DNA from 3 places in the Paenibacillus sp. S28 genome. Region 2 is predicted to be linked to each of the others. Evidence: predicted binding sites of a transcription regulator. Region 2 holds the regulator's gene; each other region holds the start of a gene.
What was found. Region 2 encodes Rex, which represses fermentation and respiration genes when NADH is low (regulators of the CRP and FNR family bind a similar motif). Its sites were predicted from a motif close to TTGTGAAATATTTCACAA; they were not measured.

Region 1 (10,436 bases), on a different contig from region 2:
CAAACCGCCATCGTATTTGTGGTGGCAGACACGGAGGCTAAGCAGGACAGGGTTGGAACCCAAGCAGCGAACCACGTATTCCTCGTCGTCCAAACCGATGACTTCTATCGCGATTACGAACAAATGAAGGCAAACGGAGTTCATTTTCTCAGTGAACCGAAAGAGGTCCCATGGGGCATTGAGGCGGTCTTCGAGGATCTCTACGGAAATCGGCTGGACCTTGTCCAACATAACGGATTTTAAAGACTGATCCATACCACATAGAAATCTAAGAATCGTGAGGTTAGCATGAAGCCAATTTAGAAACTCTGCGAAAGCGATCATCATTCAGCAAGGCAAATTGTTATTGACCAAAAACAAAGATAACGACGGTTTTTTCTACCTATTCCCAGGCGGCGGCCAAGAGCACGGAGAAGTACTGAAAGAGACCCTCAAGAGGGAATGCATCGAAGAACTTGGAGTACAAGTTGAGGTGCAGGACCTTGTTTACGTGCGCGAGTACATCGGGAAAAATCATGAGTTCGCAGCATGGGATCATGACGTTCATCAAGTGGAGTTTTATTTTGTCTGCTCGCTTGCGCAGGAAGCGCCGACGCGGATGAATGGAACCCAGCCCGACCCGGATCAGATCGGCGTAGAATGGGTGGATATTCGTCAACTCGATCACATCAGGCTGTATCCGAAAGCGCTTGGACATCAATTAGTGAATAATGAAATGAACGTACGGTATCTCGGTGATGTGAATTAAGTGACAGAGTGAATAACCGCAGGTCATTTATACGAATCTTTGGGGTTTCTGAAAGTTAGCGATGACCTTTGGGATGGTGAGGTTGTTCGTTTGCTGAAAATCGAGTGATTTAACAAATGAAAGGGATAAGGGAGCCTGAATGGCTTCTTTTTTTATGTGGATTTGAGAAAGCAGAAATCTGTTGAGGGTTAAGTAATTTTCAGGGATGATTCAGAATATATGTTCTGGTATAATAAGCAGGGGAATTTTGGAAAAACGAGGTGCTGTGAGGTCGTCCAAGCTATACATATCGATTGTTCAATCTGATCATTCCATGAAAGGGGCAAGAAATGTCCGAATCAACGGCAACCATAAGAGATGATATTCTGCAATCCGTTACAGATATCTTTGGGATCGAAATAGATGATTACCGCCAAATCGATCAAGGATATCTAAACCTGAAATGGAAAATTGAAACGGATATCGGAAGCCTGTTTGCGAAGCAGTACAACAAGAACCGATATCCCGAGCATCTCGTTCAAGGACTAGAGATTTCTTTATCGCATCAAAACGATCTCTATAACCAAGGGATCCCCGTACCCCAACTTTTCCAGTATCAAGGCCAATATGTGCTCCGGACGCCTTCACAGGAAAGATACGTCCTGATGCGTTCTTGCCAGGGTGAAATATTACAGCCGGGTACGGCTAATGCACATCAAATGTATTCGCTTGGGAAAATAACCGGGCACATGCACAAGCTCCTGAATTCGCACCGTGCCAAACAGCCTCTGCATTGGAATATCCGCAGCAAAGAAGAAATGCTAAAACATTGGGAGCGCAGATGGTCCGATGCCGTATCGATGGGATGCGAAAAAACGCTAGCCGCTTTGGAAATCCAGCGAGACATCATTGACGAGACGGATATCGGACTATTTTCAGGCTGCGAGCAAGGCTGGTGCCATTGGGATTTGTTTGTCGACAATATTTTATTTACGCCAAATTCGGTATCCGCAGTCCTTGATTTTGACCGGTTGAATTATGTTTATCCCGATTTCGATATTTCCAGACCCATTTTGTCCTGTGCTTTAGAAAAGGGAGGCATCCGTCTGGATGTCGTTCGTGCTTTCGTCCATGGTTACCGCGAGCACCGACCGCTTACATTGGATCAATTGGTCAGATCCATCCAGTTAACCTGGTGGAAAGAGGCCGGATGGGTGACCGTGGAAAAGGAACGGGATTCCACTCCCATCAAAAGATTTCGGGAAGAGAACCTTTGGGTAGGTCAGCATTGGCATCATCTAAGGGATATCTTGGGCGGGATATAAGTTTATGAATATCGGTGATAAGCCTCCGCTGAAACGAGAAGATTTTTATGAATTGGAATCTATTAAATATCATTCAATCCCCTAAGGAGGCGAGTTCATGCCAAAGTTAATTGGCTCCGCGGCCATAATTCTCGATGCAGAGGGAAGAGTGCTGCTGGTAAAACACAGCTATGGCAAATACAATTGGGACCTGCCTGGCGGTAAGGCGGAAGAGAACGAGTCGGCTCAGGAAACCGCAAAAAGGGAAGTATCTGAGGAAGTCGGCATGGAAGTGCTTATCGGGAACCTGACAGGCATATATTACGATCCGGATTATGACATTCATCACTTTGTGTTTCTTGCGACGAGTAAATATACCCGTGTGCCACAGCCAAGCTCACCTGAAATTGTAGAATGCGGATTTTATTCAAGAGACGAACTTCCTAGACCCATTAGTGATTTCACAATCAGACGGATCGAAGATGCACTTCGCAATACCCAAAACCATGAGCTGTTTCACAAGGTGGGGTCAAGACAATGGATCGAATAGTGAGCAATATGGGATCCGTAATGTTCGGGCTAATAAACGAGGAGGTGTGAACATGGAACTTGCGCTCGAATTTATCCAAAGCATGAAGGTCAAGTTGATATCGGAACAAAGAGGGACGCTTAAAGCCATTGAACAAGTGTCTGAAGAAGATATTACCTGGCATCCGACTCCGGAAAGCAACAGTATTGCTAATTTGGTGGCGCATATTCGGGGGGCCGCACACTCACGGGTCGAGACGATTCTGTATAACATTCCGGACATGCGGGACAGGGATAAGGAATTCGAACGTGGACTGATGATGACGAAAAAAAAGCATACCAGCATACAAAAGACGCGTTTGATATCATTCTTCAGTATCTTGAACAGCTTCAATCCGAGCCAGAGCAATTGATGTCCCAGCCTTTCCTCCATCTGCCGCCGCTTACATACAGCCAAGTGAACAACGAAACGACAGCACTAAATCTGATGATGGCGATGTTCAGAGAAGTGCACTACCATACGGGACAGATCATTTATATTGCCAAAATGAGAAAAGGCGAGTTAACTTGGGACTGAAGAGATCAGAAACTGTAGTTCTGTACATTTTTCGGAAAGGGGACAGGGTATGGAAAAAATGAAATGGGTGCTGCTTGCGATCTCATCGTTGATCTTGGCAGTCTGCTCGTTACGGGCAGGGTATCTGTACCTGCATCCAATGATCCCCGAGACAGGCCCTGTGGGTGAGTCTCCTGAACCTGACCGTTATCAAGCTGTGATTTGGTATATAGCTTCCGGGTTGTTATTCATCTCATTCATCATCGCTGTTGTTCGATCGATCAGCAACTGGGTGCAAGGGGGATGGCGTATACCTCATGATTAGCGCCTTGAAAACTAGAAACAAAGCAATCAAAAAGAAACGCCGGTTCCCCTGATAGGCTACAATCATCATAGAAATGAATATAGCCGGGAGGTATGACGCGAATGAAATTGCACAAGATTACCCCAAACCTGTGGTTCGATTCTCAAGCAGAAGAGGCGGCGAATTTTTATACGTCCATTTTCCATGATTCCCAAATCGGCAGAATTGTCCGCTATGGTCCGGAAAGCAGGGGTGTAGAGGGAACGGTGATGACCGTGGAATTTCAATTGGAAGGGCAGTCATTCGTCGCGCTGAATGGGGGTCCGCATTATAAGTTCAATGAGGCCATATCTTTTATCGTTCATTGCGATGATCAGGAGGAGCTGGACTATTATTGGGATAGGCTCTCCGAGGGAGGGGACGAAAAGGCGCAGGTTTGCGGTTGGTTAAAAGATCAATTCGGCGTATCCTGGCAAATCATCCCCAGCCATTTAACGGAGATGGTCTGTGACCCCGATCCGGCAAGAGCAGGGCGAGTCATGCAAGCCATACTCCAGACGAAAAAGAAAATCGACATAAAGGCGCTGCAGCAAGCTTACGAAAATTAGCGGATATTCTTACCCGCGTAAAATACGAAGGTTCGAAGAAAGGCCATCCATCAGGGTGGCCTTTTGCACTTTTGTTTCTTACGGTTGGAGGTCATCACAATAACGCCGTAAAATTCCTGGCCTTCGCAAATTTTTTGTTTTAACCAAGCCACTGTGATTTACTTCACAGGCAAAGCCTCCCATATCCGTTACGATATTAATGTAATAAATTTCACAAGGTTGCACGGGAGGCGTGTTTATGAGCAGACGATTGGTGATGATAGGCAACGGGATGGCGGGGGCGCGGTGTATCAAGGAAATTCTTCGCCGGGACCGCGACCGCTACGAGATAACGATGATCGGGGATGAGCCGTATCCCAACTATAACCGAATTATGCTGTCCCCTGTGCTGCAAGGGAAAACAACGTTTGAAGAAATCACGATTAACGATTGGGACTGGTATCAGTCCAATAACATACATTTGCTGTCCCAGGAACGGGCTATAGAGATTAACCGAGCTTTGAAAGAAGTTCGAACCGACCGGGGAACCGTCATCCCCTACGACGAGCTCATTATCGCGACCGGATCCAGCGCGTTTATTTTACCTGTACCAGGACATGACCTGGAAGGCGTCGTCGGTTTCCGCACCATTGAAGACACGAAAATGATGCTGGAAACGGCTAAACAATACAAAAAGGCGGTCGTGATCGGCGGCGGATTGCTCGGCTTGGAAGCAGCTCGCGGATTGATGAACCAGGGGATGGAGGTCCATGTCGTTCATTTGCTGCCCCATCTGATGGAAATGCAGCTCGACGCGGCAGCGGCAAAGCTGCTTCAGCAGGACCTGGAAGCCCAGGGCATGAAGTTTCTGATGGAAAAGAAAACAACGGAAATCTACGGTGACGGGAGAGTACAAGGGCTTCGGTTTGAAGACGGAACGAACGTCGAATGCGATCTTGTCGTCATGGCCGTTGGCATTCGTCCCAATGCAGCGCTGGCGCGGGACGCGGGGCTGGCGGTTGGCCGGGCCATTCAAGTCAACGACCTGATGCAGACGACGGACCCGTCGATTTATGCCGTAGGCGAGTGCGCTGAACACCGCGGCATAGCCTATGGTCTGGTGGCGCCATTGTATGAACAGGGCATCGTGCTTGCGGACCACCTTACGGGCCGGCCAACGGAAGGTTACGCGGGCAGCGTGTTGTCCACGCAGCTAAAGGTAGCGGGATGCGATCTGTTTTCCGGCGGAGAAATCCATGCGGATGAGGACACGAAAGCCATCGTCGTGCAGGACGAGGTCGCCGGATCCTATAAAAAGATCCTGGTTCGCGAGAATCGCATCGTCGGCGTTGTGCTGTACGGGGACGTTTCCGACGGAACCCGACTGTTCAGCCTACTGAAGAAAGGCAGCGACATTCAGGAATATACGAGCGCCTCCGTGCTCCATAAAGCCGGGGGAGACAGCGGACTCGATGTCGCCTCAATCAGCGCGGACGAAACGATTTGCGGATGCAACGGCGTAACCAAGGGACGCATCGTCGGCGCCATTCTCGAGAACGGACTGACCACGTTCGACGAAGTGAAAGCTGTGACCAAAGCCGGAGGCTCATGTGGCAAATGCCGCGGCATGGTTGAGGCGATCCTCGCGCATACGCTGGGCGACAAATTCGACGCATCGGCGCAGAAGGCGGCAGGCATGTGCGCCTGCACGACGCTTACCCGCGATGAGGTAGTGGCCGCGATTCGCGAGAAAGGTCTGCAGTCGCCGCGGGAGACACGCATCGTGCTCGGGTTTGCATCCGAGGAAGGCTGCTCGAAGTGCCGCCCGGCACTGAATTATTATTTGCGGATGCTGCATCCTGAGACGTATGCCGACGATAAGGCATCCAGATATGTCAACGAACGAATGGAAGGCAACATGCAGAAGGACGGCACGTTCTCCGTCATTCCGCGGATGTATGGAGGAACGACGACACCGGAGGATTTGATCCGCATCGGTGAAGTTGCGAAGAAATACAACGTGCCGCTGGTAAAAATTACGGGCGCCAGCCGCATCGGGCTGTACGGCGTACAGAAGGAAGACGTCCCGAACGTTTGGGAGGAGCTGGAGATGCGTTCGGGGTACGCCTACTCCAAGTCGCTGCGTAACGTCAAATCGTGTGTCGGTTCGAGATTTTGCCGGTTCGGCACCCAGGACTCGTTAGGGCTTGGCATCCGGCTGGAACAAGAGATCGAGATGGTCGATACGCCGCACAAAATGAAAATGGGTGTGACCGGCTGTCCGCGAAACTGTGCCGAAGTATTGACGAAGGATTTTGGCGTCGTCTGCGTGGAGAACGGATACCAGCTGTATTTTGGCGGAAACGGCGGCACCGAGGTCCGGGAATGCGACAGCCTGACGACGGTGGCGACTGAGGATGAGGTGATCCTGTTGGCTAAAGCCTACGTACAGCTGTACCGGGAAACCGGTATTTACGGCGAACGCACAGCCCCATGGGTGAAGCGGATGGGCACGGATTGGGTGCGCCAAATGCTGGGCAATGAGCAGGAGATTGCCGGTTTAGCCAGCCGTTTCGAGCATGCAAAATCAACGTATCACGAAGCATGGTCGGCCGCGCTGGAAGACGAAGAACGCCGCCGGATGTATACCGTGGAGAGACCATAAGGGGAGGGAAGGGCATGGACGTGACGAGAGAAATGATGAAAGTGATGAAGCTGGAGGAGCTGAAACCGCAGATTGGCAAGGAGGTACGCGTTGGCGATGAGTCGGTTGCGTTGTTCCGGCTGTCAAACGGGGAGGTGCGGGCGGTAAGCAACCGGTGTCCGCACAAGAACGGTCCGCTGGCTGAGGGGATTGTGTCAGGTGAATTTGTCTTTTGTCCGCTGCACGACTGGAAAATATCGCTGACGACAGGGGAAGTGCAAAAGCCGGACGACGGCTGCATCCAAACCTACGAAACCGCGGTTATCGACGGTTACGTCTATATTGGAGGACTGAAAGAGCATGAAAAACACCATTCAGATCGTTGATACCGCCGGGGTAAACAAGGTTAGCCTTATGAACCGGAGTATAGGCAAATACTTTGTATCCTCCATGCTTGCCGGTTTGTTCGTTGGTCTCGGCATCATACTGATCTTTACGATCGGCGGACTGCTCGCGCCAGTTCACGCACCCGCCATGAAGATCGTCATGGGAGCCAGCTTTGGTATCGCCTTGAGTCTGGTCCTGATGGCGGGATCGGACTTGTTTACAGGCAACAATATGGTCATGGTGGTCAGCACGCTGAACAAGAAGACGACCTGGCTCGATACGCTTAAAATATGGCTGTACAGCTACCTCGGCAATTTTGCCGGATCCTTACTGGTCGCGGCGATCTTCGTATGGACGGGATTGGCGAAAGGGGGAACGGCCGAATTTATCAACAGCACGGCTGCTGTTAAAATGAATGCACCGTTTATGGAATTGTTCATGCGGGGAATTTTATGTAACACGCTCGTCTGTCTTGCCGTCTGGTGCTCCATGAAGCTTAAGGAAGAGACCGCCAAGCTGGTCATGATTTTCTGGTGTCTGTTCGCCTTTATTACCTCCGGGTTCGAGCACAGTGTGGCAAACATGACGCTGCTCTCGGTCTCGCTCTTTATCCCGCATCCAGACACGGTAACCTGGGGAGGGCTGGCCGCAAACCTGATTCCGGTTACCCTAGGTAATATGGTCGGCGGCAGCGTGTTCGTAGGCCTGGCTTATTGGTATATGACGAAAGATAAAGAGAAGGTGGAGATCGAAACTTTGCCGCAAAGCAAAAGGTCTGCAAGTTAATGATCTGAAATAATCAACACCGTGAGCCTTCCCATAGAGAGCCCCAAGGGCGCAGCGGGAATGAAAGCCAAGAAAGCGCGGTACGCCCCATCAGGTCGCTTTCTTGGCTTTCGGTTTCCACGTGGGCGCTTCCGTCTCAGCTGGCTCCTCGATGATAGCCATGGCTTCATCGTAACGGCGGCTTTTAAATAGAATGATCAGTTCCTCCAGATCTTCTCTGTCCAACAGCTTCACCCCGTTCACGGCCGCAAGGATGCGGCAGGATTCGGTGTATCTTCCGGAAGTCAGCACGATTGCCCGTTCAGCTTCATAGTATCTCATCGAAGTATAAATCTCCTGAACCGCTCCGATGCTGACCGGATTGCTGTTCCCGTAGCGTTTGGCCTGAAGGACGTTTCTCAGTCCGTTCTGATCCGTAAACACCAAGTCGGCGCCGAAGTCCCGGCTGGCTGTCGTTTGATACACTTCTCTATATCCGAGCTCGTGAAACAGCCGGAAGAGATACAGCTCAAATTCAGAGCCGTCTGCCATTAAATCGATATCCTTGATCGTAATCTTGCGCGGATTCGCCTCCCGGCGGATCCTTTTTCTGCGGTTTCTGACCAAACGTATGACGAATAGGACGAGGAGCAGGGCAACCAGCCCGGCGATCATGATGGTCGTTGTATCCAAGGTAGTAGGCAAATTAGGTTTCCTCCAAATATCCGAATGTTTGTTCCTATCCACTATATCAAAATCGCTTCAACGAAGGAAGTCATTTCAAATGACTTGCTAGCTGAACATGACCGTGAGAGAGTAAAGGATATACAAAAATAAAACATGGGGTGTGATTGTTAAATGACCGAGACGTTGAATTTCGAGGAATGGTTGGATCGGGAACGGGATCGGGATCGTGACTCCGCTCTAGTCGTGCTCATGTGCGGAATCGCCGGTTCCGGGAAAACTACATTTTCCCAGAGATTGGAGGAACAAGGATTCATCCGTCTCTCTATTGACGAGGAGGTGTGGAACACGCACGGCCGTTACGGAATCGATTATCCGGTTGAAAAATACAGAGAATACTTAGATGTAGCGCATGCAAGCTTACGAAAAAAGCTAGTCACATTGGTTCAAAACAAAAAGCAGGTTGTGGTCGACTCCAGCTTTTGGAGCCGTTCCGCGAGAGATGACTATAAACAGCTTATTGAACATTCGGGAGGAAAGTGGAAGTTAATTTATTTAAAAGTACACCCTGATGAATTGCGAAAGCGCCTCAAAGTCCGGAGCCAACGTTTCGATGCAAACGCCGCGTTTCCTATTACCGAGGAGACGTTGAACAATTTTTTTAACTCGTTTGAAGAGCCTCAGGGGGAAGGAGAAATCGTAGTAGAAAATGTGATAGAGCAACAATAGCCGGCAGATGCTGCTGGTCTGTTCTGCGGATTACTAAAAGGCTGCCGTACGCACGGCAGCCTTTCGCATTTCTACAGGAAGAACATTAGCACTTCTCATCTCAGCACAATTTTTTTATTACAGATCAACAGTAATTTTTCGCGTTATCTTCATCGTTCTGATCAGAATATTTGGAACAATCAGCAGCAGCGCGATCGCTCCGTAGACGCCGACGGTATAACTCAAAGCGTATTCCAACCCAAAGCCCTGTTGAAGGACGGAAGTGATCAGATGAATGAGCAGGTTTGTAAAACAAAACGCATAACTCCGAATCATCCAGTTGCGGTGCCGAATGACCTGTTTCTTCTTAATTTGAACGAGTGCCGTCACCGTAATGAACAGCCAGATTAAATTCAGCGCGTTAAACGCCATGCTCGTCACTTTTCCTCCGGTGGCGTAAGGCGCCATATACCCGGAAGTTATTACGACAACAAGCACCGACAACATATAGACGTATCCGTTGATCCGATGGAATTTTCGGCTTTTTTGAAAAATGCGGTTGGAAAAGTTGACAAGCCCAGCCGCCATGGCGATGCACGCAAAAGCAACATGTATGCGCATGATGCTTAACCACGCTGGGAGGTGAATTTCACGTTGAAGACCGGTTTTATGGCTTAAAAAGCCTTCTGCACCGGGATCGATAATAAAATTATCCAATAAAGCATAAAGGATAAACAAAATACTGACACAGGCCAACACACCATATAAGATTTTTCGTTTGTTCACTTCATTCATAACCCCCAAAGCTCTTCATTTCATTGTTGAAAAGTTGATTTCAAACGCTTGCCGGCGACCCTGGAGGCCGGAAGCACGCCGGCTTTGGCGGTGCCGTGCAGCTCGTCGCCATCGACGGTGACATCAAATTTCAGGTTTAAACGCATCGGCTTGGTTACTTGCTGGGACCAGGTCAGCTTGTTACCTTGAATGACTGGACTCATAAATTTGACCGTTTCATCCCCTTGGGTGGCTGTTCCGTGGACTTCACCATGGCTTGTTGCGATGGAGAGCTTGACATCCATTTTCCCCACGGGCGTTGCAATGGTCACATCCCAGTCTCCGTCGAATACGGACTCTGTTTGTTCGAATGTGTTTTGAAGGGAAGGGGAAGGTGGTTTCACCGCTTCAGTACTCAGCACAAGGTTCGATTCCTTGTCTATTTCGGTCTTTCCCGAGTTCGGCACC
Region 2 (10,436 bases):
GTCCCCGCGGGAGCGGTGTGATTTGTTTGAACGGGGCGGCAGCCCGCATGGTTCAGCCCGGCGACACCGTCATTATTATATCCTACGCCGTCATGTCCGATGAGGAAATCAAGAGCCACAAGCCGACGGTAGTTTTTGTGAATGAATCCAACAAGCCGATGAACACGATGAGCAAAGAGGTTCACGCCACGATTATTTAAGGACTGGTCATGTATGTGCGGGGAAGCTAAGACAAGGAATGGCAGCCCGGAGCGGGAATGAAAAAGCCCGGGTTAACAAAAAATGAGTTCAGGTGACCGCACTGATTTCATTTTTGTTAAGGTGGGATGCAGCCATGTTTCAGCATGTATTCGCGGAAATGAACAACATGTTAGACGAAATCGTGAAACATTACCCCACAGCGCAGGAGGCCCAAAAGCACCAGCTGATTCAAAAGTGGAATTTGCTCAAAACGATGAGCGACGGCATCATAGAAGAATGGTTGTCTTTTGAAGAGAAAATGGGCGCTTTCCGGGAGCAGGCCAAGATCGCGCCTGTATTTCCGCAGCATGAAACGCCCGAGGTCGAGATGGATTCCTTTATCCGGGGGCAGGGATATTTCAAGCTGCTGATGTACAGGCAGGCGGCCCAGCAATTTGCGCAGGTGATTCTCGAATTCCCCGACAGCTTTTTGGCCCGGATGTACTTGGCCATGGCGTATTTGCACCTGGAGGAGCCGGCGGAAGCCCGCCATCATTTCCAGTGGATTCTGCCGCTTGCCCAGCATCCCAAGCTGAAGGCGATGGTGCTGAATGCGCTTGGCTGTGTCGAGGCGATGCAAGGGCAGCTTGGCAAGGCCCAGGATTATTTTACGCTGGCGCTTTCGCATGATCCCTCGTTCCCGGATCCGTTAATGAATCTGCAGGTTTGCCAGCAACAGTGCGGTCAGCTTCAGTATGGAAGCCAGTTAATATCGCTGATGTAATGCATGTGAGAAGACGATGCCCGCTGCACGGAAAGCGCCGGGTGTCGTCTTTTTCTATAGAACCGGAAGTTCAAGTTTTTCCTTCCTTGAATTTTCAAATGTGAAATCTTCTGTTATGCTGTTAAGGAGACTGGACGAAAGGATTTAGGAATCATGAAATTTGCCGTACTTGACTTCGAAACGACAGGCAACCAGTCCGCAGACGAAATAATTCAAGTTGGACTTGCCATTATAGAAGAGGATGGGACGATTTCAAAGGTGTATGGCTCTTATGTCAACCCGGGTATCGAAATCCCTCCGTTTATTACGGGACTTACCGGCATTACGAATGAGGATGTGGCCGCAGCTCCGGCCCTGGAAGAAATGATGATGGAGCTCGTGCCGCTGCTCGACGACGTGGTCCTGGTGGGGCATAATGTAGCATTCGATTTTAATTTTTTGCAAAACGCACTCGACCGGTGCGGCTATTTGCCGTTCTCTGGGCGGATTTTGGACACGCTCGACCTGCTCAAAATATGCTTCCCTTCGCTGACTTCCTATCAGCTGGGCATGGTGACCGGACACTTCGGTCTTCAGCATGACCGGCCGCATCAGGCCGACAGCGACGCTTTGGCAACGGCATACGTTCTGCTGAAGTGCCTGGATGAGCTGAACGGCCTGCCGTTGATTACGCTGCAGCGGCTGGCCGAGCTGTTTGCCGATGAGGATAGCGACCTCGGCTGGTATTTCGACGGCCTCTGCCAGGAAAAGGAGCGGGAACCCGCTCAAGACCTGAACAGCCACACCTTTTACCGCCAGCTGGCGCTTAAGGTGGATGACTGGACCGAAATGGCCCCGCCGCGAGATGACGTGGACGACAATCCGCTCAAAGGCGTCGAGTTTAAGGAATATTTGGCCGAGATCGAAAAACGGCTGCGCGATATTATGCCTCATTACGAGGAACGTGAGCCGCAGACGATCATGTTCGATGAGGTGATGAATGCGCTGGATCAGGACAAGCATCTGCTGATCGAAGCCGGGACCGGGACGGGCAAGTCGCTCGGCTACCTGATCCCCTCGATTTATCAGAGCGTGAAGCAGGACCAGAAGGTGATGGTCAGCACGCATACGATCAACTTGCAGGAGCAGCTCCGGGAGCGGGATATCCCACTCTTAACGCAGGTCGTGCCCTTCCCTTTCAAGGCAGCTGTGTTCAAGGGCAGACAGCACTATTTGTGTTTGAGAAAATTTGAACATAAAATAAACAGAAGAGACTTTATCAATCCGAAGGAAGACACCATCACAGCCGCCCAGATGATCGTCTGGCTCGCCCAGACCGAATCGGGTGATGACGAGGAGCTGAGTCTCGGCGGTCGTGCGGGAGACTTCTGGGAGACCGTAAGCAGCGACTCGGACTCCTGTCAGGGCCGTGCCTGCCCTTGGTTCCGCAAGTGCTATTACCATCGGGCCAAGCATGAAGCCGGAATCGCGGATGTCGTCATAACGAACCATTCCAAGCTGTTTACGGACGTCAAGGCAGGCCATCAGCTGCTGCCTTCCTACGAGCGGCTCGTGATCGACGAAGCCCATCACCTGGAAGACGTTGCCGGCAAGCATCTCGGACTTCATTTGAAGTACTTTACGGTCGTCCATACGCTGACGCGGCTCTATAAGGACGCCCGGAGCGGGCAGCTGCCGGCTCTTCGCCAGCTGCTTCAATCGTCGGCCTATGAGCAGGCCGGTGAATGGACCGCCGTTATCGACCGGATGAGCGAGGATTTGGTCGATGTTAAAGAGCACTGGGACAAGCTGAGCGAATTGCTCTTCGGTCTGCTTCCGGAACGGAGCGACGCTGCTCCCGGCGACGGCGGCCAGTATACGCTGCGCCTTCAGCCGGGGAAAAAGCCGAAAGAGTGGGAGACGCTGGCGGCGCTCGAAAACCAGATTTTTGTCACGGTAGGGGAAATCGTCCGCAAAGGCGAAAAGATGCTGTCCGAATACAAGGAGGAGCAGGATGATTACGGTTCCGACAGCCTGATCACCGATATCGGCGGGCTGCTCAAGGACCTCAGCTCCGAGCGGGAGAATCTCCGGTTCTTTATGACGCTGAACGACGAAACCGTCGTGTACTGGATGGAGGCGAGCGGCCATTTCCGCAGCAAATCGCTCCAGCTGTACGCTGTTCCGGTTGACGTCAGCAAGCAGCTCAAGGAGCTGTTTTTTGATAAGAAAAAGAGCGTCATCCTGACGTCCGCCACCTTATCCGTAGATAAATCGTTCCAGTATATGATCGACAACCTTGGACTGCAGGAGGACCAGGACAGCGGACGCCTTGTGACGGTCCAGCTTCCGTCCCCGTTCCGGTACAGGGACCAGGCGCTGCTCGTCATTCCGCGGGATTTTCCAAGCGTGAAGGGAAGCGTCGGGGACGCCCTGTTTGTCGAAACGCTGGCCCGCTCACTCGCGGACGCTGCGATCGCGACCCACGGCCGAATGCTGGTGCTGTTCACCTCGTACCGCATGCTGCGCCAGGTATACGAGCCGCTGAAAGAAGCCCTTGCACAAAGCGACATCGCCGTGCTTGGACAGGGCGTAGACAGCGGCAGCCGCACGAAGCTGATCCGGCGGTTTACGGACAGCAGCGCTTCGGTGCTGCTTGGAACGAGCAGCTTCTGGGAAGGCGTGGACATCCCGGGTGAAGCGCTGACGTGCCTGGCCATCGTCCGGCTTCCGTTCCAGCCGCCGAACCATCCGCTGGTGGAAGCGAAGAGCGAGCTGCTGCAGCGCCAGAAGAAGAACCCGTTCATGAAGCTGTCGGTCCCGCAGGCCGTCATCCGCTTCAAGCAGGGCTTCGGGCGGCTGGTCCGCACCGCCCATGACCGGGGCATCGTCATCGTATACGATACGCGCGTCATCGAATCGTATTACGGGAAGTACTTCCTGTACTCGCTGCCTGGACCGAAAATGGAGCATATGCAGACAGACCAGATGGTTCCGCGCATCTCTGAATGGCTTCATCAGGACGGTGTGTCTTAAATGAGTCCATTAGATAGAATGAACTAAAGCGGTTAGAACAGGAAGTTCAATGCAAAACTTTAGTTCAATCTATATAACCAAATAAATATTCAAGCCGTTCAATAGGGGGAACATGCATGAAATCGGAGAAAATATCCGAGGCGGTTGTCCGCAGATTGCCTATATATCTTAGATATCTAAATGAGCTGAACAAACGGGAGGTGGCCACGGTCTCCTCCCAGGAGCTCGGGCAGAAGCTGGATCTCAACCCGGCGCAGATCCGCAAGGATTTGGCGTATTTCGGGGATTTTGGCCGTAAGGGGATAGGGTATGACGTGTCCTATCTCATCGAGAAGATCCGTCAAATTCTGAATTTGGACCAGCAGATCAACGCGGTGCTGGTCGGAGCGGGGAATCTTGGTCAAGCTTTGTCCAACTATAACTTTTACCTGAAGGAAAATATGAAGATCGTGGCCGTGTTTGACGCCAATCCGTCCAAAATCGGCACGCGCATCAACACCTTGACGGTACAGGCTATGGATGAGCTGAAAGAAACGATACAAAGTAAAAATATCCGGATCGGGATTATTACCGTCCCGGATTTCGAAGCGCAAAACGTCGCCGATCAGCTGATTGCGGCCGGGATCGAAGCGATTCTGAATTTTGCGCCGACGATTCTGAAGGCGCCGGCTAGCATCCGGATCCATGCCGCCGATTTTACGACGGATTTGCTCAGCCTCGCTTATTATTTGAACAACGGAAAGGACGACACGGAAGATGACGGACAATTTGAAGAGCTCGAGCAGCCGGAGCGCCAATCCTAAATGGGCCATCAAGAACGGCAGCTTTGCCGTTTTGCGGCCGGAGCAGCCGGTATTGAACGGCTGGATGGTCATTGAGGGCGACCGCATCACCTATATCGGTGAAGAGGAGCCGCAGCTGGAGGAGGGCGTACAGGTCGTCGACGGCACGCATTTATTTTTTATGCCGGGCCTGATCAACACCCATGGACATACCGCCATGTCGCTGCTGCGCGGTTACGGAGATGACATGGTGCTCCAGGAATGGCTGCAGGAAAAAATGTGGCCGATGGAAGCGAAATTCATGTCCAGTGACGTCTACTGGGGGACTTCGCTGTCGGTGCTCGAAATGCTGAAGGGCGGCACGACGACGTTCCTCGATATGTACGATCATATGGATCAGGTGGGCAAAGTGGTGACTGAATCCGGCATGCGCGCTGTCCTGACCCGCGGTGTCATCGGCCTGTGCCCGGAGGATGTGCAGCGGCACAAGCTGAACGAAGCCATTCAGTTCGCCAAGGACTGGCACGGGCAGGCAGACGGCCGGATCACTGCGATGATTTCTCCGCATGCACCATACACATGCCCTCCTGATTTTATCGAGAAGTTCGTTCAGGCGGCGCATGACCTGGATCTTCCGATGCATACGCATATGTCGGAGACCAAGGCGGAAGTGGAGCAGAATGTGCGCGATTATGGAACGCGTCCGGCGATTCATTTGGAGAAGCTCGGCATGTTCTCACGGCCGACGATTCTGGCACACGCGGTCCATTTGACAGACGAGGAAATCGACATTTTGGCGAAGCATCACGTGACGGTATCACACAACCCTGGCAGCAACCTGAAGCTGGCGAGCGGTGTGGCCCGCGTTACCGACATGATGCAGGCAGGCATTACGGTTTCCCTGGGAACCGACAGTGCGGCGAGCAACAACAATTTGGACATGTTTGAAGAAATGCGCCTTGCTGCTTTGATACATAAAGGCGTCTCGGGAGATCCGACGGCGGTTCCCGCGGCGGAAGCGCTGCGTATGGGCACGATCTACGGAGCCCAATCCTTGTTCCTGGAGGGAGTCGGTGCACTTGAGGCCGGAATGAAGGCGGATTTTATCGCGGTGAATACGGACCAGGCTCATTTTCTGCCGCGTACGGACTTCATTTCACACGTCATTTATTCGGCCAGCGCGAAGGACGTAGAGCACGTCTGGGTGGACGGGAAGCAGGTCGTGAAGCACGGCAGCTGTCTCACCCTGGACGAGGAACGCATCCGCAGGGAAGCCCAAGCGGCTTTTGAAGGTCTTCTCTCCCGATAAGACCGGGATGATTAGCTCACCTTTCAGAAAGGAAGTTCAGGTTGAAGAACAAGAAAAAATGGATCTTTCTCGGCATTGTCGCCCTGCTGCTGATCATTTTCGGCGCTTACCGTTATTTTATTTACGTGCTGCAGGACCAATGGAGCGAAAAGGACACCGCTATTGCCAAAGCGAAGCAGGAAGCCGGAATCATGTCGGTCGCCGATGCCCAAAAGTCCGTGTGGGACCAGAACAGCATCTACTGGGTCGTGGAAGGGACGAACAAGACCGGCCAGGAGGTCATGGTCTGGGTGCAGTTCACCGATCAGGGAAAACCCAAGGAAGGCCAGAATACTGTGCATCAAGAGCTTTTGAGCAGCGGTATGTCCAAAGAGAAGATGAAGGCCAAAATCAAAAGCTCCATTCCCGGCATTAAAGATATGCGCCTCGTACCGGGTGTCTATAACGGAGAATACGTGTGGCAGCTGTTCTACAAGGTGAAAGATCACTATTACTATCAATTTTACCGGTTCAGCGACGGAGCGGAAATCGGCAGCCCGTTCACGCTGCCCAATCGATGATTTTGTTTAAACGGCCATATCATGCAGAAAGAACCCCATCCTCAAATGGGGTTCTTTGGCTTACAAAGGATAATATTTAAAATATATTCACACTTTACCTTCGATTTAGTATATACAATGTGATATACTCTTATTTGTATTGAAGAGATATATATGACGAACAGCCCGGATTGTACTATAATTAGAGGACAGCGTTTTTCAGTAAAATTCAGGAGCCCGCTTCAGCTTGGAAGATGATTTTTCTGCTCTTTATTGAAAAACATGGTATATAGAAGTGTGGTCAGATGCGTGTATTCAACGAAGAGATGCTTGTGTTTCGCGACAAGCGCAAAACCATCCATCGAATCGGACTGAACAGAAGCATGGTGACCGACCAATGGACTTGAACCACTAACGAAATATTTATTTTTGTCATCTAAAGTTTACTTTTTTTTTGCTTTGCCATTTCGAAAGGGGGACAACAAGTGAAATTGCGTCCATTGCCTATTATTATAACTGTTGTGGTTTCGGTAGCCGTACTGTTTGGCGGCTGGTTCTTTTATCGGCAAACGACCCTGCAGGGTCCGCTGCAAAAAATCGTCAGCAATTATCAGGGCGTGAATAACGCACATTTTAATATTACCCGCGATCAGGTGGATTTGAAACTCGATTTGAAGCCGAATGTAAATTTGGCTGATTTGGCGGATAAAATCTCCACCGAAGGCAAATCCGTCGTCGGCACCCGGGCGCTGAAGTTCGATTTTGTGGATCATTCATCAGACAAGTTGAACCAGTATTGGGATAAAGCGATGTTCTCTGTAGCCGAAGCGATGGAAAACAAGCGCTATACGGAAATTCCGGTCAAGCTGCAGGATCTGGCTAAGGGTACCGGAATTCAGACGAAAGCCGAAATGGACACGAAAAATGTCTATATTACGCTGACGGACGGCAGCTCAAGCAAGTTTCTTGTTCTGCCCCGTGATCCCGGCAAGATGGGAGTGTGGGAATAATGCCTAGATTGCTGAAGGAAGTTTTGATCGGATTTGTGCCGGTATTATTCATTTTTCTAGCTTTTGTAGGGGTCAATGTCATCCCTCTTATTATCGCCGGCCTGATGATCGGCGGACTCCTGTTTATGACCAACATGAGAGGCGGACTGACGGTAGGTGCTGCTTCGGAACGCAAGCGTAAAAAGGGCGGGCCGAAGAAGCTCACTTTTGAAGAAATCGGCGGCCAGGATAATGCCAAGCAGGAGCTGCGCGAGGCACTGGACTTCCTGATCCGTCATGATGAAATCCAGAAGCTCGGCATTCGCCCGTTGAAAGGAATTCTGCTGACAGGCCCTCCCGGAACAGGGAAGACGCTGATGGCCAAGGCGGCCGCACATTACACAGATTCGGTATTCGTTGCCGCATCCGGCAGTGAGTTCGTAGAAATGTACGTCGGCGTCGGCGCGGGCCGTGTCCGGGATCTGTTCCGCGATGCGAGAAACCGGGCAGCCAAGGAGAACAAGCAGAGCGCGATCATTTTCATCGATGAGATCGACGTCATCGGCGGCAAGCGCGAAGGCGGGCAGCAGCGCGAATACGATCAGACGCTGAACCAGCTGCTGACAGAGATGGACGGCATTTATTCTTCGGAGAGCCCGAGAATCCTTTTGATTGCGGCGACCAACCGCAAAGAGATGCTGGACAGCGCGCTGCTTCGTCCGGGACGGTTCGACCGTCATATTCAGGTGGACCTGCCTGACAAGAAGGGACGCAAGCACATTCTGGAGCTGCACGCGAAGAACAAGCCGCTGCACGAGGAAGTCAACCTCGATAAAATCGCCGAGGAATCTTACGGCTTCTCCGGCGCCCAGCTCGAGAGCGTCATGAACGAAGCTGCGATCTACACGATGCGCGAAGGTCTGAAAGAGATCGAGCAGCGCCATCTGTCCATGTCCATCGACAAGGTGATGATGGGTGAGCGCACCGACCGTGAATCGACGATCGAAGAGAAGAAACGCGTCGCCATCCATGAGCTTGGACATGCCATCATGGCAGAGCTGGTGCGTCCGGGGAGTGTCAGCCAGGTGGCCCTCAGCCCACGCGGCAAGGCGCTCGGTTACGTGCGCCATAACCCGCAGTCGGAGCAGTACCTGTATACGAAATCGTTCCTGGAAGAGCAGATCATGATCGCTCTTGGCGGCGCGGCGTCGGAGGAAATTTTTTACGGCGGACGCAGCACCGGTTCGAGCAACGACTTTGAACAGGCGCTCGACATCGTCAAGACAATGATGAGATCCGGCCTTACGTCGCTTGGCATCGTAAACATGGATATGGTCACGACCGAAGAGCTGATGAAGGTGAACAATGAGATTCTGGAAGACCTGATGGGCAGAACGCGCAGCCTTCTGGAGAACCACCGGATCATTTTCGACAAATCTCTGGATATTTTGCTGGCAGAAGAAACGCTGTCCGGCGAACAATTCCGCAAGCTGTTTCATGAGTTTTCACTACTGCCAGCCTGATGCGCTGGCTCTTTTTTTTACTTTTTTTTAATGCTGCGTTATTATTATAAGTTAGGTCGTAAATGTATTTTTCGACAAGAAGGGTACAATAAATATAGAAGACCATGGAAGGTGGAGCAGAAACATGTACTTTAAAAAAATTGGTGTTATCGGCGGGGGGACGATGGGCCAAGGCATAGCCGAAATGCTGGCCGCCAGAGGCCTGGACGTTCTGCTGGTCGAGAAAACGCCGGAGAAACTCGATTATTCGTACAGCATGATCGAAACGAGTCTCGATAAGCAGCTTGAGAAATGGGCGATCACCCAGGCGGAGAAAAAGCTCATTTTGGGCCGAATCCAGAAGGTGGTCCATTTTGCCGAGCTGGGAAGCTGCGATATGGTCATTGAGACCATTTCGGAGGATCTCGAAGCGAAGAAGGAAGTATTTGCCCAGCTGGATCAAGTGTGTCCTAATCATATTATTCTCGCCAGCAATACTTCTACGCTCAGCTTAACGGAGCTTGCGAGCACGACGATGTATCCGGAACGTGTCATCGGTCTGCACTTTATCCATCCTGTCAGCAAGGTTGACCTCGTGGAAATTATCCGCGGCCTGAAGACGTCTGATTCCACGTTCGGGGAAACGAAGCGTTTTGTGGAGGAAGTCGTGGACAAGAAAGGGATCATGGTATATGAGTCCCCAGGCTTTGTGACGAGCCGCATGATCTGCCTGATGATTAACGAAGCGCTGCATATCCTGCAGGAAGGCGTCGCCTCCGCGGAGGATATTGACGATGCTATGCGGATCGGCTATTCGTTCCAGCATGGACCGCTCGAAATGGCGGACCGCTTCGGTCTGGATTCGGTCCTGGCCGCTCTGGAGCGCATGTTCCGCGAGTTCGGCGAACTGAAATACCGCCCGTCCATCGTGCTGAAGAAAATGGTTCGTGCCGGGCATTTGGGCGTGAAAACGGGAGTAGGCTTCTTCAAGTATGACAAGGATGGTGACCGCGTGTGAAAATTTTGGTAATCAATGCTGGCAGCTCTTCGCTGAAATACCAGCTGTATGATATGACAGACGAAAGTGTACTTGCAAAAGGACTCGTAGAACGGATCGGCATGGACTCATCCATCGTTACCCATAAACCTACCGGCCGTCCGGACGTGACTGAGGTCAGCGAAATTCTGGAGCATACGACGGCGATCCGCAAAGTGCTTGCCCTGCTGACGGATAAAGAGAACGGCGTGATCGAATCCGTGGATGAAATCCAGGCGGTCGGCCACCGGGTCGTGCACGGGGGAGAATTCTTCAAGGAATCCGCTCTGGTGGATGCGG
Region 3 (10,436 bases), on a different contig from region 2:
CAATGCAGTGCGACAAGTCGAGCGCCTGCGCCAGCGCGCGGTCATAAGTGCGGTCGACCATCATGATCTCGTCACAGATCGATTGGTTGATCATGGAATAGGCCGCAGTTGCACCGACCATGCCCGAGCCGACGATGGCGACCCTGCGCTTTCTTCTTTTCATTTCCGCCACCTCCTTCTCCGTGAGCTAGAATTCCTCAAATTACACTACGGGAGATTTCGGCCAGGGAACAATATGGAGCTCCCGCCCGCGCCTCCACCAGGCCAGCGCATCCAGGCGAACCCACTTTTTGCACACGGTTGTGCTGACCGAACTGCCCAGTATGGCGATCAGCTCATGCCCGTTGGCCCGCTTGAGGCCGGCATACACCGCAGAGCTGAGAATAATTTCGTAGACCACAAACGTAAACACATCGGATCGGGACACGACCCAAACCGTAAACTCGGAACGCCGCCTGGGGCGCCCTAGGTCCTTCTTCATTCCTTTCCTCCTGCCCTGTGCCCTGGGGTAATTTTGAAGCGGCACTTTGAATCGTGGAATCATATTATTTTATGGAAAATCGGGCTTGGGCTATTCGCTCCTCACGCGGAGTGGAAGGTTTCGGCAGCATGGCGCAATGCGAGAGGACCTCAAAAATGGGCGGAGGAGCAACCAGGCCTCAGCATATTGCGGATTACGGTTGGCAATAAATATAGTACATGGTAAACCGGGAGCGGCCTTACAGGTGTGGGGCTGCTCTTTTGGCATGATCAGGTGCGGAAGGGGGGGGATCCAAGTTGGGGTAACGAAAAAGCAACACCCGTTTTTATCGCGTACTCTCAAACAAGCCTTAGAGATGAAAAAGGTTGCGCTTCCTTGGAACCGGGCTTTGTGCGCCGGCTTGTGCATTGGCCTGCCATCCCTGATCGGTTTTTGGCTTGGCCAATTTTCGTACGGGATGCTGGCAGGAACAGGCGGATTCGCCTATTTGTACGTGGCGAGTGAGCCGTATGCGTTAAGGGCCAGAAAAATTCTGTTCGCCGCCCTGGGCCTGACGTTCTCTGTGGCAGCTGGAACGCTGCTGGCTCCCTCCCCGCTCCTTGCCGCCTTTGTTCTGGGCTGCATCGGGGCAGCGGCGTCCTACCTGTTCGGCGTGCTGAAGTTTAAAGGTCCGGGGGCGTTATTTTTCGTGCTCAGCTTCACGCTGGCCACGGGGATGCCGCCCGATCCTTCCCAGGCGTTCCTCCGCGGCGGCTTGGTGTTTCTAGGCGGAATGCTGGCCTGGTGCTTTGCCATGGCCGGCTGGCTGTTTCGGCCGCACGGTCCCGAAATCGGCGCCGTCCGCCAGCTGTATCTCGACCTGGGCTCCCTATTGGATGGTGCGGGCACCCGGGAATACAGCCGGGCCCGGCATCAGACGCTGCTGTCCATGTACAGCGCGGAAACCACGCTAGCGACAGGCGGGTTTGATCGGCGCAGCGACGCAACACCGCGCCGGTTGTCGCGGATGTACTCGCTTGCGCACCACATTTATCTGATTACGGACAAAATTCCGTTGGCCGTGGGGGAGAAGCTGCCGCCCGAGCTCAGCGCCGCGGTCAGAAGGGCAGGGGAAGCGTGCGGGCAGCCGGATGCATGGGTTCGAACGCCGCTGCCGGACGACCCGGATCCCCGCATCCGGGATCTGAGGGACCTTGTTGGGCAGCTGGATGCTATTTTTAGCGATGCGGAACCCGAGGGGGAGCAGGACCGCCGCAAGCTGACCCGCACGCCGGTGCGGAGCATCCTGGAGGGCAATTTGGATAAGGACTCGATCGTATTTCTGCAGGCAATCCGGTTCGGTGTCATTTTGATGGTGGCGGCCGCTATCGCGTATGCGTTTCAGCTGAACCGGTCCTACTGGGTGCCGCTCTCCTGTGCTTCGGTGATGCTCGGTGCCACCGTCATTGCCACCTTTCACCGGGCGATTCAGCGATCCCTCGGAACGATACTTGGCATCCTCATCGCGAGCGCGATATTGTGGACCCACCCGGAGGGATTTGTCGTATCCATTGCGATCATGCTGTTCACTTTTTTTACGGAGCTGCTCATCGTGCGTAACTACGCCCTGGCCATGCTGTTCATCACGCCCAACGCGCTGCTGATGGCGGAGACCAATACCCGGATACATAACTTCGGCTATTTTGCCGGCGCCAGGCTGACCGACGTGCTCGTCGGCAGCGTTATCGGCCTGATCGGCGTGCTGCTGGTCGGCAGCCGCTCGGCTTCCAGCCGGATTCCGTACCTTCTCGGCCGGACGATCCGCAGCCAGGCGCAGTTTCTGGCACTGCTGTTCATTCGGCAGCCTGCGAGTGCCGCAGCGAGGCTGAGCCTCATCCTTCAGCAGCGCTCCATGCGGCGGCACCTGTCCAATTTGAGGACGGTGTACCAGACCGCGCTCGGCGAGATTCCGCGCAGCGAGGAGGAGCTGGAGAAGCTGCTGCCCGTCATCTGGTCGCTGGATCAGTTCGGGTACGTGCTGAACTCCTACGCGCTGAGCGCCCTCCGGCCCGTCCTGCCTGACCCGGAGCTGGGAGCTGTGCTGCTCCATCTCGAGAAAATGGCCCAGTCCGCAGAGCAGCGGCGGGAGACGGAAGAGGGGCCAGAGGGAACCGACGGGCTGGAGCTGCCGCTGGTGCCGGATATCGGGCAGGAGCTCGCCGATCTCCGGCATGCGCTGAACGGTAGGTGAGCGGGCACCAATCCCAACAAAAAACAGCCCTCTTCCATGGCAAATGCCTTGGAAAGAGGGCTGTTTGGTTTAATGCGTCAAACGATGGTTTACAGATTAGTAAGCCAACGTGTAGAGAGCTTTGATGTGGGACAGGTAACGGATGTTACTTGCTTCCTTCATCAGGGATGCAGGCAGGCCTTTGAGGGATGTGTTGCTTTCGCCAATGGTAGCAACGGCATCTTTACGGCCAAGGCTTGCAAGCGTACCGGAGTTCACCGGAGCAAATGTTTCGAACGCATGGTTTTCGAGCAGGGCATACAGGTTGTAGCCGATCAGCTCGCCCATTTGCCAAGCGATTTGCGCGGTTGGCGGTTGTGGACGTCCGCTTGGATCAAATACAACGGCGCTGTCCCCAGCTACAAACACGTCCGGATGGGAAGTGGATTGCAGGAATTCGTTGACGGTAGCGCGTCCGCGGTTTACTTCGAGGCCGGATTCGCCTACGAGCGGGTTGCCTTGCACGCCGCCGGTCCATACGAAGGTGTTGGTTACGATCTTTTGACCGTCTTTCAGGTCAACCACGTTGCCTTCCACGTTTGTTACAGGCAATCCTGTCAGGAAGGTTACGCCGCGTTTTTCCAGACTGCTTTGCGCGCGCTCGATGAGCGGATCAGGCAGTACAGGCAGGATTTTAGGGCCGGCTTCAACCAGAAGCAGCTTCACTTCGGCTGGATTTACGCCGTATTTTTTAGCCAGACCAGGCATGATATCAGCGATTTCGCCGACAAGCTCAACGCCGGTCAAGCCGCCGCCGCCGATGAGGATCGTTGCGTCAGCTTCGTTTTTGGTTTTGGAGTATTCACGGATGCGGTCTTCGATGTGCTTATGAATGTTCAGCGCGTCTTCAGCAGACTTCAGCACGAAGCTGTACTGCTCGAGCCCTGGAATGCCGAAGTAAGCCGTTTTACTTCCGAGTGCGACAACCAAAGCGTCGTAAGACAGGCTGGAACCGTCGGAAAGTTTGATTTCTTTGCTGTCTACGGAGAAAGAGTTGACCGTTGCGATCTTCAGGTCGACTTCTTTGCCCTTGAACAGTTTTTCGAGCGGCATAGCGATGGCTTTCTCAGCAATGCTGCCTGCAGCCAGACGGTGCAGCTCGGTAATGATTTGGTGCGTAGGGTATTGGTTCACGACCGTAACCCGTGCTTGATCTTTGTTCATATATTTGCGTACGGTCAGAGCGGCAAGCAAGCCGCCGTAACCGGCACCCAAAATGACAATATGTTTTGACATGGTTTTTCCTCCGTCCTTACTGGTTAGATGTATAAAAGATTATTGTTGTTTTGCTTTTTCCGCAGAGATTTGAAGGTAAGCGTTCAGGAACCGGAAGATTTTTTGAGCTTGCGGATCCTTCAGCATTTTAAGCAGACCAAAAAGACCGATCACTTCGTTGCTGTCTTCAGCGCGGTCTTTCGCTTCGATGACAGTAGCGGCGATGTTCTTCACCGAATGCTTCACAGGCTCCACAATTTCGGTGATCGCGCCGACGGTGTCGCTCTTCAGCACTTTGTCGGTAGCAACGGTTTGAGCGAAGTCATAAGACTTTGTCAATAGATTCACAAGCTCAGTCAGCTTTGGAAGCTGGTCGACCAGAATCGTAAGGGATTCCTGCACCTCAGGTTTGAGCAGCTGGTCCAGCACGTCGTTTTGTTCCTTGCCGACAGACACGTTTTGTGTCTCTTGTTCAGAAATTGCTTCTGACATGTCCATTTCTCCTTTGCGTAAGCAGTTGTGCTTAAGTATTTTTATAATGAAAAGGAGCTCATAGACTCCCTTCGAAGGAGTATCTACAAGCCACAAGACCTTTTCCGTCCGAAAAGGCCTAGTCACTATCGTCCTCCTAATGTTAACATAAATGATCGTAAAAAGGACCACTTTACGAAAGAAATGTGAAAAAATATACATGGTATCGCCGCCATCGATTGGAAAAGAGCTTGCAGGCCGGGCGTCCAGCGCAGCGGACCCGCTTATTTCATTCGTTTTAAGCATTTTCCAAACGGCCCGGTGCTATGCATTGGCGGGTTTATTTTTTGAGGAAAGTCTTCTGATATCAAAAAAGCCAATCTCCTTATCTTAAGGAAATTGGCTTATCGTTTGCCCCGGGCAGGAAACCCTGCGTGGAAGACGTTAGTTGGCTTAGTATCGATCATGGGATCATTCCGCCGGATTTAAGGGATCTGATACCGAATCTACGGCAGCGGGCGCATACTTCCGGTACTGTCTCAGCATGAAAATCCGCCAGCGGAGGATCATGCCAAAGGCCAGAATGAAGAACAGGGCGCCGGTCTGCGGAATCGATACATATTCCTCAATCACCTGGTGCAGCAGCATGCGGACGGCCAGCAGGGCGAAGAGGATAATGATAAAGCTCTTGGAGCGCTGCGCAAAGACCTGTCCTCCGTTTACTTCAAATTTGGTGCTGCGTATCAGCGGATAGGAGAACAGGAACCAGCCGACTAAAAAGGCGATGAGCGCCCACCACAGCGGGATTCTCACGGCCGGGGCGACGAACATCAGGAAACCGGTCGCCATGCCCATCGGCGGAATTAGTATTTTCTTTATCGTAACGGGTCTGTGGCTCGCCTTGATACGGATGAATATGGTCATCAGGGCCAAAACCAACGTCCCCACGGTTGTTCCAATTTGCAAATACAAGGGACTGATATGAGGCACGTTCAAGGACTCCCCTCTTGTCAATATAATTAATCACATCTAATAGTATATCACACAAATAGAGAAGTAAACTTGAACGTCATATGACATCTTTACCAAGCCTTGAGGGCAAGCCTGCCGGGCGGTTATGCGCCGGATTCCAGTCCTTTCAGAAAGGCTCTCATGACAAAATGCAGGCTCTCGTCAAAATCCAGCTTCATCTGAAAGCCATTGTTCTGTTCCAGGGAGGCGAAGCCGTGCAGGAGGCTCCGCAGACCGCGGATCGTATGCAATGTGTTCTGTTCCCCGAGACCGTAGGGTTCGAGAACCCGGATAAAGATGCTCAACAGCTGCTCACCCAGCTTTGCGGTTTCCGGGGAATCCGACGCTTCGATTTTGTAAAAGGCTTCATAGAGGCCGGGGCGCTGACGGGCAAATGCCAAGTAGCTTGTGCTCAAGCTCAGGATCGCTTCCTCGCCCGATTTGCCGATGACCGCGTCGCGCATCAAATCGACGAGATGCTGCATGCAGTAAGCGGCAAGCGCGCTGCGCAGGTCCGGCAGTCCGTTCACGTGGTTATACAGGGAAGGGGAGCGGACGCCGAGCTTCTGGGCCAAAGCGGACAGCGTCAGGTTATCCAATCCGGCTTCATCGGCCAGTTCGGCCGCGGCAATCAGCAGGGTTTCGCGGTCAAGCCCCATGCGGCGCACCATTAGACCGCCCCCTTCTTCAAGGCCTCCTCGGCCCGGGAAATGGCGACAGCCATCTTATCGGTCGGCTGCGGAATCATTTTGCCGTGGCCGACCGCCAGCCAGGTCGGATTCAGACCGGCCAGCCGTTTGGCGCTGGCGATGGAAGTGGCCTTGCTCCAGGTGGCCATCGCCGGGAAAGGGAACAGCGGCTGCATATGGCCGGATACGGCCAGCGCCGCGCGGGTCTGGAAGGCGTCGCCCGCGATGAGTACGCCGCTGCGCGTGTCGTAGAACGCCATATGTCCCGGCGTGTGTCCGGGGGAGGCGACGGCCAGCAGCGACCCGATGCGGTCTCCGTCTTCCAGCAGCACGTCAGGCTTCGTGGTGACCTTGCCCGGGGCGGGGATGTCTCCGCGGATCGGCTCCTGCGGCTCGCCGGGCTCGAGCTCCTTGCTGCCCGTAAGGAGGCGGCTGTCGCGGCGGGAAATATAAGTCGTCACTTGAGGAAGAGCCGCCTTCAGCAGGTCGAATGCCCCGATATGGTCGCCATGTGCATGAGTAAGAACGATTCTTACGATCGGTTTGCCTAGGCGGGCGGCGGCTTGCTGGATGCCTTTTATACTAAAAGGCATGCCGGCATCGATTAGGGTCAACCCGTCTTCTTCTTCAATCAGATACACATTAACGGGAAACAAGCGGGGCATAAAAGCAACCTGGGTTACTTGCTGAACGGTCGTCATTTTCATGGATAACTCCTCCTCAAGACTAATCATATTAGTATAATAACTAATGATATTAGTTTTGGCAATACCCCATTTAAAAATAATTGGCGGAGATGTGTAAAAAAAATTGGTAAATATGTGATGGAAAACATGTAATGAGAAACATGTACTGAGAAACATGTGAAATCTAGGACATGAGGATATAAGGGTGTGGGGATAAAAGGACATGAAGGTAATATAAGAACATGAGGTACAAGAGATATACGATAAACAGCCCGCATGAGATAAAATGAAATTAAAGGATAAAAAAGCGTTTTCAATCAGGAAGATTTATACTATAATACCTATTGTAAACCCTTTCATATGTCTAATCTGATTTGGAGCTCCTTCGCTGAAGGGCTCATTTTTTTGTGATTTTGGGGATTTTGACTCCGAAAATCCCTCTCGAGTCCGCCGCTGTGATGTTCAGTGTGGCGGACTTTTTTGCGCCTGATCGGGTAGTCGGGGAGAGTTGGGACAATCCGCTTTGGCATCTGTTCGACCGATTAACAGATGTTTTTTCCAGAAAGTGAGAGCATTCGTCCTCATATGCCGTCTATAGATTCAGATGGCTATTAAAGCAGGGAGGATCGTCATGATAGACCCGAAACGGGAAAGCATGCTGATCGAGCAGGTGTTGGCTGGGCGCAAGGAAGTCTTTGCCGAGCTGGTCGATGCGCATAAAAACAAAATCTACGGTCTGCTCCGGAGTATGGGGGCGGGTCATCAGGATGCCCAGGATTATACGCAGGAGGCTTTTGTCAAAGCGTATCGCAAGCTGGCCAGTTACCGCCTGGAATCGAGCTTTGCGTCTTGGCTGTATACGATCGCGGTGAATGTGCTGCGGGATGCGGGAAGGCGGAAGTCGTTTCCGCAGGCCCCGGAGGAAGAAGCCTACCAAGCGGTACGGGATGAGAACACGCCCGAGAGGGCTCTCCTTCGGAAGGAAGCTCGGCAGGAGGCTTTGCAGTTAGTTCGGGAACTGCCTGAACAATACCGTCTGGTGTTTTTGCTGCGGTACACAAATGAGCTGAGCTATGACGAAATCGGCAGTGTCACGGGTCTGACGGTGGATCAGGTTCGCAACCGGCTGCACCGGGCCAGAAAGCAGCTGCAAAAAAAGCTGAAAGGAAAGGAGGGGATCAGCCGTGAAATGCTTGAATCGTGCTCAGATGGAAGAGTTCATTCTTGAAGAAGCGTCTGCTGGGGCTGGCTTAAATATCCATGTGCAGAACTGCTCTCGCTGTCAGGCATTGATGGCAGAAGTCCGACAGGAGCAGGAGGCCTGGAGCCAAGCGCTGTACCCGGAGCAGTTGACGGATGATTTCACCCGGCAGGTGATGGCTTCCCTGGCTGATGTCCCGATTGAGCCTGCAGCTGAGGAAAACGAGCCGGACACGATTTTGTTGAGAAAAAAGAGACGTTCTCCGTTCATTCGTAGGGCCGCTCTGGCCGCAGCCTGCTTACTGATCGTCGCCGCCGCACTAACGGTTTACGCCCAGCCTTCGATAGCGGATTGGGTGAGGTCGATATTTGCGAGGGATAATACGGATATTGGGCTGTTGGATTCTCAAACACTCGGACTTGTCCAAAATCCGCATATCAAAGTAAAGGACAAAGGATATACATTAGAAATTAATGAAGTTGTTGTGGATGCGGCCCGGATTATGATGGGAGTCAAAATTACCGACCCGAATGGGAAGCCAGTGGTAAACAAGGTAGACTGGAGCCAAGTTACAGTTAAGGATACCGAGGGCAAAGAAGTGGCAAAGCTTTATTCTTTAGGGGGATCCGCCGTAATTGAAAATGTATCTTCACTTTTCCCGGACGGAGTTAAATCCGATACGCTCACCGTGGAAGGGAAGATCACCCAAATTGGGCGGAAGCTGTTCTCCCATAAGGTCGTTAAGGGGAATTGGAATTTCAAATTTTCCCTGGATATGAAAAAAGCGAATGAACTGACCAAAGTAACGCTATTGGATCAGCAGTATACTACACCAGATGGATTACACGTTAAGATGGAACGGCTGGTTCGAACGCCAAGTGCTGTACGGCTGGAGCTATCTACTTCATTAGATGGAAAGCTGGCTAAGCTGGTCCCGGAATCAGGTTTGGAGAATATGCTGCTCATGTACCATTTTGAGGACGAGAATGGAACTGACTTTTCAAGCGTCAATAACCATAGAAGTCCGCATATGGAAACGTTGATTGCCCAACAGCCTCAGTTGGATGGAGATACGCTTCACTGGTACTACACGTTCAAGTATCTTCCCTATGACCGCGAGAAGGTAAGGTTTGTTTTGGACGGGTACTCCATTCCTGTGATAAGTGACGATTCGGTGCAATTTCATCCTCTTGAATTGTCTTTGAAGCCTGTAGAGTTTCAAGGGCAGGGGGATTCATTAACGATCAGCAGCATGAAGATTGGCCAGGATCCGAATTCGCTTGAGAGAGAAATGGTTGGTTTGCTTCAGGTGGAAGGAAAATTCAGAAATATGTTTTCCCATGACGAATGGGTGATGAGAGACGAAAAATCAGGTAGGGAATTTCCCGCAAGCTTTAGGGGCTCTTATGGAGGATTGACCGAGTTTCAGGACGTTAATGGCGACCCCGGCTTCATCGTCGAAGGCTTAACAACCCTTCCTGAAAAAGCGACCCTCATCCGCAAGGTCACCGACAAGTGGTACACCAACGTCGATTGGTTCTTCGACCTGCCGAAGGGCGAGCCCATCAAGGGACTGGAAAACGTGAATCCGGAGGATTATTGGGAAGCTCCATGACGATCTCCCAGCCCACCCCATAACCGAATCGTTGTATAAAAAAGCCCCTACCGGCCTCTGATGGCCGATAGGGGCTTTGATGTCGATAAGACCGATCACTTATTCGTTCATCCCGCCGCACAACATTACATAATCAAAGGTGACACGCAGGGGGCCTTGCCCGGCAGCCTTCCGAATGGCCTCTTTCGGTACGCCCCAAGAGAGCGGGGTCATGCGCAAAAGATGCTCCAAAGCTTCCCCGGCGACGAGCATGCCGTATTCCACATGCTGAACATCAACACTGGCAAAATTCCTGCCGAACAATTCGGCGGTACGCCCGGTAGCAGGAACGAGCCGTCGGGTGGTGCTGTCGGCAGCAGGAGACGGGCGGTCGATTGTGCATCCGTCGGTAAACCCCTCGGCCGGAGACGGCCGGTTTGCAGCCTCACCTTGGAACAAGGCGCGGATTTCCTGCAGATATCGGCTCCCCGGGATGACTTTGATTACCAGGCCATCATCCTGGAGTAGGCGCTGGAACTCCTGGTAGTTCGCCGGAGACAAGATGTTCAGGATGACGTCGAACTGCCGGTCGGCAAACGGGCTGCCAGCCAGATCGGCCGCACACCAGATGGCGGGGACGCCCGACTTGGCGGCCAGGCGAATCCCTTCTTTGGCGATATCCACGCCCACGCCCAGGATGTCTGGAGCATCCGGCTTCTGCAGGGCAGACAGAATCGCCGCCAAATGGGAGCCCTCGCCGCATCCCGCATCCAAAATGCGTAATTCCCTCGATCGAGAAGGCGCCGTATCCTCAATTTT

Region 1: the regulator Rex is predicted to act here: its motif matches at 4,227-4,244, upstream of nirB (nitrite reductase large subunit NirB).
Region 3: the regulator Rex is predicted to act here: its motif matches at 4,641-4,658, upstream of IAE55_RS14845 (DUF1641 domain-containing protein).

What each region holds. Positions count from the first base shown of each region.
Region 1 is NZ_JACVTM010000001.1:718,626-729,061, forward strand. Features, by position in the region: gene IAE55_RS03125 (VOC family protein) at 1-243, shown strand, start outside; gene IAE55_RS03130 (NUDIX domain-containing protein) at 347-748, shown strand; gene IAE55_RS03135 (phosphotransferase) at 1,078-2,052, shown strand; gene IAE55_RS03140 (NUDIX hydrolase) at 2,150-2,581, shown strand; gene IAE55_RS03145 (DUF1572 family protein) at 2,634-2,972, shown strand; gene IAE55_RS03150 (hypothetical protein) at 2,972-3,136, shown strand; gene IAE55_RS03155 (hypothetical protein) at 3,186-3,440, shown strand; gene IAE55_RS03160 (VOC family protein) at 3,542-4,027, shown strand; gene nirB (nitrite reductase large subunit NirB) at 4,266-6,671, shown strand; gene nirD (nitrite reductase small subunit NirD) at 6,686-7,036, shown strand; gene IAE55_RS03175 (formate/nitrite transporter family protein) at 7,011-7,823, shown strand; gene IAE55_RS03180 (restriction endonuclease) at 7,914-8,477, opposite strand; gene IAE55_RS03185 (AAA family ATPase) at 8,661-9,215, shown strand; gene IAE55_RS03190 (DUF2306 domain-containing protein) at 9,333-9,980, opposite strand; gene IAE55_RS03195 (DJ-1/PfpI family protein) at 10,010-10,436, opposite strand, start outside.
Region 2 is NZ_JACVTM010000002.1:660,004-670,439, forward strand. Features, by position in the region: gene panD (aspartate 1-decarboxylase) at 1-200, shown strand, start outside; gene IAE55_RS07595 (tetratricopeptide repeat protein) at 335-964, shown strand; gene dinG (ATP-dependent DNA helicase DinG) at 1,118-3,979, shown strand; gene IAE55_RS07605 (redox-sensing transcriptional repressor Rex) at 4,096-4,782, shown strand; gene IAE55_RS07610 (amidohydrolase) at 4,736-6,070, shown strand; gene IAE55_RS07615 (cell wall elongation regulator TseB-like domain-containing protein) at 6,112-6,630, shown strand; gene IAE55_RS07620 (hypothetical protein) at 7,095-7,619, shown strand; gene IAE55_RS07625 (AAA family ATPase) at 7,619-9,121, shown strand; gene IAE55_RS07630 (3-hydroxyacyl-CoA dehydrogenase family protein) at 9,246-10,118, shown strand; gene IAE55_RS07635 (acetate/propionate family kinase) at 10,115-10,436, shown strand, end outside.
Region 3 is NZ_JACVTM010000005.1:261,666-272,101, forward strand. Features, by position in the region: gene IAE55_RS14825 (L-lactate dehydrogenase) at 1-163, opposite strand, end outside; gene IAE55_RS14830 (hypothetical protein) at 203-481, opposite strand; gene IAE55_RS14835 (FUSC family protein) at 837-2,711, shown strand; gene IAE55_RS14840 (NAD(P)/FAD-dependent oxidoreductase) at 2,808-3,986, opposite strand; gene IAE55_RS14845 (DUF1641 domain-containing protein) at 4,026-4,457, opposite strand; gene IAE55_RS14850 (CcdC family protein) at 4,908-5,426, opposite strand; gene IAE55_RS14855 (TetR/AcrR family transcriptional regulator) at 5,552-6,118, opposite strand; gene IAE55_RS14860 (MBL fold metallo-hydrolase) at 6,118-6,843, opposite strand; gene IAE55_RS14865 (RNA polymerase sigma factor) at 7,454-8,050, shown strand; gene IAE55_RS14870 (DUF4179 domain-containing protein) at 8,007-9,638, shown strand; gene IAE55_RS14875 (putative RNA methyltransferase) at 9,738-10,436, opposite strand, start outside.